2 regions of the Pantoea allii genome follow, and region 1 is predicted to be linked to the other one. Evidence: predicted binding sites of a transcription regulator. Region 1 holds the regulator's gene; the other holds the start of a gene.

Region 1 (4,198 bases):
GTTCTTTAATGTCGCCGCGGCATCACCGCAGGCGCCGGTTAAGGCCAGCTTGCATAAGGTAGAGAAAAAAAGTGCGCGCGAAGATGAGCGGCGCAAACGACGCACGGTTAAAGCCTCGGCGAAAAAGAGCCGTCCCTCTACAGTGCAAAAAGCCAGTAAAACACTTAAAACCAGTAAAAATGCCACTCACACGGTTCACTCTCATAAAACCCTCACCAAAACAGCGAGTTCACGTAAGGCGCTAACGAAGAAAGTCGCGGCCAACGCCACCAGTAAAAAACGTTACGGTCATCAACGTGCGGTGAAAGTGGCCAGTGCCGACAGCAAAGAAACCGGCACCATCAAAATGAGCAGTGCACACCGCCAGCGTTATCAAAAAGCGCGTGAAACCGCGATGGCGAAGCTGATGGGCCAACTGGGTAAGCGCTATCAGTGGGGCGGTAAATCACCCCATACCGGTTTTGATTGCAGCGGCCTGGTCTGGTACGCGTACAAAGATGTCGTGAAGTTTAAAATCCCACGTACCGCTAACGAAATGTACCATCTGCGTGATGCTGCGCCGGTGAATCGTGAAGCGCTGGAGAAAGGCGATCTGGTGTTCTTCCGCATTAATGGACGAGGCACCGCCGATCACGTTGGGGTTTACCTGGGCAACGGTAAATTTATTCAGTCACCGCGTACCGGTAAAGATATTCAAATCAGTGCGTTAAGCGAAGATTATTGGCAGCGCCACTACATTGGTGCGCGTCGGGTTATGACGCCAAAAACCGTTCGCTAAACGTCATTATTTAAAAAGCCGGGAAAGGGAAACCTTCCCGGCTTTTTTATTAGTTCAGAATAGCGGTAAAGCTAAACGCGATAATCATCAACAGTGCTGCTGCCGTTGTCATTAATGACAGTTTCAAATCGGTACTCATCACAACTCCTTAGCCATGCTTTTTGTAGGGTTAAGGGATTTTCCCATACGCGCGGGTAAAAATCTCGTTTTATCCGTGCAGCCTTGTTAGAATCCCCCCTTTGTTGCGCAACAGCGCGCAACATCGGTTGCACCAGCACTTTTTTCAGACGTTATTTCCTGCCCCGATATCCCATTACCGGCCAGAAAAACGCTTTTTTTGCAGAAATAACCGTCCGCTGACGCAAACGTTTAACAACATGCTTATCAACATGTTAGGTAAGCCCGGGAGTTTGATTTTCATGGCAACAATTAAAGATGTGGCGAAACGCGCAGGTGTATCCACCACAACCGTTTCTCACGTGATTAATAAAACCCGCTTTGTTGCGGAAAATACTCGCGAAGCAGTATGGGAAGCGATTCGGGAATTACATTATTCGCCAAGCGCCGTGGCACGCAGCCTGAAGGTGAATCACACCAAAACGCTGGGCTTGTTAGCGACGTCCAGCGAAGCGCCCTACTTCGCCGAAATTATCGAAGCCGTTGAGAATCACTGCTTTGAAAAAGGCTATACCCTGATTCTGGGTAACGCGCATAACGACCTGCAAAAACAGCGCGCCTATCTGTCGATGATGGCGCAAAAACGCGTTGATGGGCTGCTGGTGATGTGTTCGGAGTATCCGGATGATTTGCTGCAAATGCTGGAAGCCAACCGCAATATTCCTATGGTGGTCATGGACTGGGGCGAATCACGTGCCGACTTTACCGATACCGTACTGGATAACGCTTTTCAGGGCGGCTACCTGGCCGGTCGCTATTTGATTGAGCGCGGGCATCGTGACATTGGCGCGATTCCGGGGCAGATGGAGCGTAATACCGGCGGCGGTCGTCATGCGGGTTTCCTTAAGGCGCTGGAAGAAGCTGGTATTCAGCCCCGCTCAGAATGGATTGTGCAGGGTGACTTTGAACCAGAATCCGGTTATCAGGCTATGCAGCAAATCCTGTCGCAAAAACAACGGCCCAGTGCCGTCTTCTGCGGAGGCGATATTATGGCCATGGGCGCTATCTGTGCGGCAGATGAAATGGGCCTGCGCGTTCCCCAGGATATTTCGGTGATTGGTTACGACAACGTGCGCAATGCGCGCTACTTCACGCCCGCACTGACAACCGTACATCAGCCCAAAGCGCAGTTAGGCGAGAAAGCGCTGGAGATGCTGCTGGACCGCATCACCAGCAAGCGCGAAGAGTCACAAACTATCGAAGTCCACCCGACGCTGATTGAGCGACGCTCTGTGGGCTATGGCCCTTACCGCGATTACCGTCGTTAATCCTCGCTTAACCACTCCTGATTTAGCGTTTGCGCATCACCCAGGTAATTGAGAAGCCAGCCCAATGCCGGTGATGCGCGATCTTCCGCCCAGCTGACGCAGCAAGGGCTTTCAGGAAAAGCCTGAGGCAAGGCAAGTTCGCTCACCTCGCCGCTATCCAGCAGCGGACGGGCTAAATGCCCGGGCACCATCGCCACGCAGAGTCCGGCACGGACGCAGTCCAGCCCGGTCTGCCATTCAGGCACCACCAGCCGACGTTGATTATCCAGCGCCCAGGTCATGCGGCGCGGTAAAGCACGCGAGGTGTCTTCCAGCACCAGCGACGGCCAGTTGCGCAACGCATCATCATCCAGTCTGCTCACCTGGGTTAACGGATGCTGTCGCGCGACAATACAGCGCCAGTTCAGGGTGCCCATATCGCGAAACGCAAACCGACCGCCCACCGGAATAGCCTGCGTTGCCCCTATCGCCACATCAACCCGTCCGTCTGCCAACGCATCCCAGACACCGTTAAACACTTCATAACTGATGTGCAGCTCCATATCGGGAAAGTGGCGATAGAAATCCCTGACAAATTGCCGGGTCCGCTGCGGTTTGACAATACAGTCCACGGCTATGCCTATCTGACCACGCCAGCCATTGGCTAACTGCTGACACTGTCGCCGGGTGGCATCCATTTTTTTGATGACGCTGCGCCCTTCGCGCACAAAATGTTCTCCCGCAGGGGTTAAAACCACCTCACGGTGCTGACGTTCAAACAGCGGCACGGCCAGCCAGGTTTCAAGCTGACGGACGGTATAGCTGATAGCAGAAGGCACACGGTGCAACTCCTGTGCGGCGGCACTGAAACTGCCACCGCGCGCGACAGCATCGACCACTTCAAGCGCATATTCAGACCACATATTCTGCCTTCAAATTTTTTAACAGCAACAGGCAAATTTTACCGTTTCACAGCATGAAGTACAGCTTTTACACTCCCCGCGTTTATCCTGCAAAAAAGAGAATCAGATGTCAGCTTCAAAAGGATTCATTCCCTATCTTGCCGTGCTCAGTATGCTGGGCTTTCTGGCGACCGACATGTATCTGCCTGCCTTCGGGGCTATGCAGCAAAGTTTCAACACCTCAGCGGGTATGATCAGCGCCAGCATGAGCCTGTTTCTGGCGGGTTTTGCCTGCGGTCAACTGGTATGGGGCCCGCTGTCTGACCGTATTGGGCGTAAGCCGGTATTGCTTGCCGGTCTGAGCTTGTTTGCCCTGGGTTGCGCAGGGATGCTGTGGGTGGAGGATGTGGTGCTGATGCTGGTGCTGCGCTTTATCCAGGCCATCGGCGTCTGCGCGGCCGCCGTCAGTTGGCAGGCACTGGTGGTCGATCGCTATCCTCCGTCCCGTGCCAATAAAGTCTTTGCCACCATTATGCCGCTGGTCGCGCTGTCTCCTGCGTTGGCCCCTTTGCTGGGTGCCTGGCTGATTGGTCATTTTCACTGGCGTTCGATTTTCGTTGTGCTGACCTTTATCGCGGCAGCCCTGATTATAATTACGCTGCGCCTGCCTTCGGTGCAAAAAACAAGCCGTTCAACACCCTCACAGCCCGGGTTTATCACGCTGCTGCGTTCACGCGCCTATAGCGGCAACGTGCTGATCTATTCAGCCTGTTCCGCCAGTTTTTTTGCCTGGCTGACCGGATCGCCGTTTATCCTGGCGGATATTGGCCTGTCGCCCGCCGATATTGGCTTAAGTTACATCCCACAGACGATTGCCTTTTTAATCGGTGGTTTTGGCTGCCGCGCGCTGCTTAACCGTTTTAACGGCGCTCGGCTACTGCCGTGGCTGCTGCTCGTCTACAGCCTGAGCGTGCTGGCGCTGTTCGCCGTCGCACTATCAGGCAGCGTTTCGCTGGCCGCTTTGCTGGTGCCGTTTTGCGGCATGGCACTGGCTAATGGCGCGATTTATCCCATCGTGGTGTCCAGTGCCCTTC
Region 2 (4,198 bases), 1.3 Mb from region 1:
GTGGTTTATGGGCTGCGCTTACAGGGCGTGCGCGATAAGCGGGTGCTGAACGAGGCCTGTGAACGAGCACTGCGGGCGGCGGCGTTATGGGGGGAAGTGAAAGATCAACTCGCACAGAATGCCCTGACGCTCTCCACCGGTCAGCAGCAAAGGTTAGTGATTGCGCGTGCTATCGCGATTGAGCCGGACGTGCTGTTGCTGGATGAACCGACATCCGCGCTGGACCCGATTTCAACGCTGGTGATTGAGGAACTGATGAGCACCCTGAAACAGCACTTCACGCTGGTGCTGGTCACCCACAATATGCAGCAGGCTTCACGGGTGTCGGACTACACCGCCTTTATGCACAATGGCGCGTTGGTCGAATTTGATGACACCGACCGCATTTTCACTGCGCCGAAGGTGCGGCGAACGGAAGATTATATTACCGGGCGGTATGGCTGACAGGTGCAGGGAGCCAGGCTCCCCGTGAGTTACTCGTGTGCATAACCCTGAGGGGGCAATGGTTTACCATCCAGCCAGGCCTGACCCTCACGCATGGCCAGCCGGCCTTCAACAAACCAGCTAATCACCAGTGGATAAATGGCATGTTCCTGATGTTGTACGCGCTCGGTAATGTCCGCTTCACTGTCTTCCGCAAAAACCGGCACCTTTGCCTGTAGAATCACCGGCCCACCGTCCAGCTCATCCGTCACGAAATGCACAGAGGTTCCGTGTTCAGCATCGCCGTTTTCCAGCGCCTGGCGGTGAGTATGCAGACCGGGATATTTGGGCAGAAGCGACGGGTGAATATTCAGCAGGCGGTCAGCGTAATGCGCCACAAAAGCATGGCTTAAAATGCGCATATAACCGGCCAGCACGACGACGTCCGGGGCATAAGCATCGATCTCATGCATAAGCTGCCGATCAAAACGTTCACGATCGCTGAAATCACGGGGATTCAGCGCGGTCGCCGGAATCCCGGCGAGCGAGGCGCGGACTAAGCCGTAGGCGGAAGCGTTATTACTGAATACGGCAGCGACGCTGCCGTGAATACGCCCGTTTGCACAGGCGTCAAGGATGGACTGAAGATTGCTTCCGTTGCCGGAAATCAGCACAACCAGCTTTTTCATGACGTGATGACCACACGCTCTTCCGCTTCTGATGCGTTAATCACGCCAATTTTCCAGGCATTTTCACCAGCGGCGCGCATCAGTTCAACGGCGTTATCCGCATCGGCAGGGCTCAGTGCAATCACCATACCGACGCCACAGTTGAACGTGCGGTACATTTCATGACGGCTGACATTACCGGCCTGCTGCATCCAGCTAAACACGGCGGGCCACTGCCAGCTGTTCTCGTCAATCACGGCCTGGGTGTTATCGGGCAGCACGCGTGGGATATTTTCCCAGAAACCGCCACCGGTAAGGTGAGCGATAGCGTGAACATCGACCTGTTCGATCAGGCTCAGGATGTTCTTGACGTAGATACGGGTTGGCTCAAGCAGATGATCGGCAAGCGGTTTGCCTTCCAGCTGTTCCACCAGCGGATCGGTACCACTGACTTCCAGAATTTTGCGCACCAGTGAATAACCATTGGAGTGCGGGCCGCTGGAACCTAATGCGATCAGGACATCGCCATCCTGCACTTTGCTGCCATCAATGATGTCTGACTTCTCAACCACGCCCACGCAAAAGCCAGCCACGTCGTAGTCTTCGCCATGATACATGCCTGGCATTTCAGCGGTTTCACCGCCCACCAGTGCACAGCCTGACTGCAGGCAACCCTCGGCGATACCGGTGATAACGGCGGAAGCGGTATCCACATCCAGTTTGCCGGTGGCGTAATAATCCAGGAAGAAGAGCGGTTCAGCGCCTTGTACCACCAGGTCGTTGACACACATCGCCACCAGGTCAATGCCGATGGCATCGTGGCGCTTGAGATCCATCGCCAGACGCAGTTTGGTACCTACGCCGTCGGTGCCGGAGACCAGCACGGGTTCACGGTATTTTTGCGGCAGCGCACAAAGCGCACCGAAACCGCCCAGTCCACCCATTACTTCCGGGCGACGCGTCTTTTTCACTACGCCTTTAATACGGTCAACCAGAGCGTTACCAGCATCAATATCAACACCGGCGTCTTTGTAACTGAGAGAGGTCTTATCGGTCACTGCGAGGTCCCCACGCGAGTTGCGGTTGGTGGTTTAATATAAAGCGCGGCAATTCTACCAGCGCAGGCAAACGTTTGCGAGTCTCAGATTGCGTCCCTGGCGATTTTCATTAATCCTTACTTTGTCCTGACAAAATGCATTTGATTGCGCAAGCACATGTGGCGCAGGGGCGAAAAGGCGGTATAATCCGGCGATTTTTTTTTAGCTCAACTCACTCCGGGAGAACAACAATGAAGATCGTGGAAGTTAAACACCCGCTGGTCAAACATAAACTGGGACTGATGCGTGAGCATGATATCAGTACAAAGCGTTTCCGCGAGCTGGCCTCTGAAGTTGGCAGTCTGCTGACCTATGAAGCCACCGCCGACCTGGAAACCGAAAAGGTGACGATTGAGGGCTGGAATGGCCCGGTTCAGGTTGATCAAATCAAAGGTAAAAAAATCACCGTGGTGCCTATTCTGCGTGCCGGTCTGGGCATGATGGAAGGGGTGCTCGAACACGTTCCCAGCGCGCGCATCAGCGTTGTAGGCGTTTACCGTGACGAAGAAACCCTGGAGCCAGTACCTTATTTCCAGAAGCTGGTTTCAAATATTGAAGAGCGCCTGGCGTTAGTGGTTGACCCGATGCTGGCCACAGGCGGCTCGATGATCGCCACGATCGATCTGTTAAAGAAAGCGGGCTGTAGCAGCATAAAAGTGCTGGTGCTGGTCGCTGCGCCTGAAGGCATTGCCGCGCTGGAAAAAGCGCATCCGGATGTTGAGCTTTACACCGCTTCTGTGGATCAGGGACTCAACGACAAAGGCTATATCATCCCGGGTCTGGGTGATGCTGGCGATAAAATCTTCGGCACCAAGTAATGACGAAAATGCGCGGCTCCACGCATCACGGTGTTTTCAGCCTGCAGCAGCAGGCCGGGCCGCTTTTTTCTGTCGTAACAGACCATCAAATGAATTAGCCGACCACAGAGTCGGCTTTTTTTTATCTAAAAACAGACGATTAACTCAAGGGGACTTTTAATGACTCGTCGCGCTATCGGCGTTAGCGAACGGCCGCCATTACTGCAAACCATTCCGCTCAGCCTGCAACATCTGTTTGCCATGTTTGGCGCTACGGTATTAGTACCGATTCTGTTCCACATCAATCCGGCGACGGTATTGCTGTTTAACGGTATTGGCACCTTGTTGTATCTGTTTATTTGTAAAGGAAAAATCCCGGCTTATCTGGGATCGAGCTTTGCCTTTATTTCGCCCGTCTTGCTGCTGCTGCCGCTGGGCTATGAAGTGGCGCTGGGCGGTTTTATTATGTGTGGCGTGTTGTTCTGCCTGGTTGCGCTGATCGTTAAAAAAGCCGGGACAGGCTGGCTGGATGTGATGTTCCCGCCTGCGGCGATGGGCGCCATCGTGGCCGTCATTGGTCTGGAACTGGCTGGCGTAGCCGCGAATATGGCCGGACTGCTTCCTGCCGAAGGCCAGTCGCCGGACGGCACAACCGTCTTGATTTCCGTCGTCACCCTGGCCGTCACCGTGTTTGGTTCGGTCTTGTTTCGTGGTTTTATGGCCATCATTCCGATTCTGATCGGTGTGCTGGTGGGTTACGCGCTTTCCGCATTCATGGGCATCGTGGACTGGAGCGGCGTTGAACATGCGCCCTGGTTTGCCTTACCAACCTTTTATACGCCGCGCTTTGAGTGGATTGCCATGCTGACCATTCTGCCTGCTGCTCTGGTGGTTATCGCCGAGCATGTGGGCCACCTGGTGGTCACGGCGAATATCGTGAAAAGAGATCTGGTGCGCGATCCCGGGCTGCATCGTTCGATGTTCGCCAACGGCTTATCGACGGTCATTTCAGGTTTCTTTGGATCAACGCCTAACACAACCTACGGCGAAAACATCGGCGTGATGGCGATTACCCGTGTTTACAGTACCTGGGTGATTGGCGGTGCGGCCATTTTCGCCATTTTACTTTCCTGCGTGGGCAAACTGGCGGCCGCGATTCAGGCGATTCCGGTGCCCGTTATGGGCGGCGTGTCCTTGCTGCTGTATGGGGTTA

Evidence for each region. Region 1 encodes PurR, which represses purine synthesis genes. Its sites were predicted from a motif close to CANGCAAACGTTTGCNTG; they were not measured.
Region 2: the regulator PurR is predicted to act here: its motif matches at 2,213-2,230, upstream of purM (phosphoribosylformylglycinamidine cyclo-ligase).

What each region holds. Positions count from the first base shown of each region.
Region 1 is NZ_CP125958.1:2,656,469-2,660,666, forward strand. Features, by position in the region: gene QNH99_RS12530 (C40 family peptidase) at 1-778, shown strand, start outside; gene QNH99_RS12535 (YnhF family membrane protein) at 828-917, opposite strand; gene purR (HTH-type transcriptional repressor PurR) at 1,198-2,223, shown strand; gene punR (DNA-binding transcriptional activator PunR) at 2,220-3,125, opposite strand; gene punC (purine nucleoside transporter PunC) at 3,232-4,198, shown strand, end outside.
Region 2 is NZ_CP125958.1:1,341,427-1,345,624, forward strand. Features, by position in the region: gene pstB (phosphate ABC transporter ATP-binding protein PstB) at 1-444, shown strand, start outside; gene purN (phosphoribosylglycinamide formyltransferase) at 474-1,112, opposite strand; gene purM (phosphoribosylformylglycinamidine cyclo-ligase) at 1,109-2,149, opposite strand; gene upp (uracil phosphoribosyltransferase) at 2,380-3,006, shown strand; gene uraA (uracil permease) at 3,166-4,198, shown strand, end outside.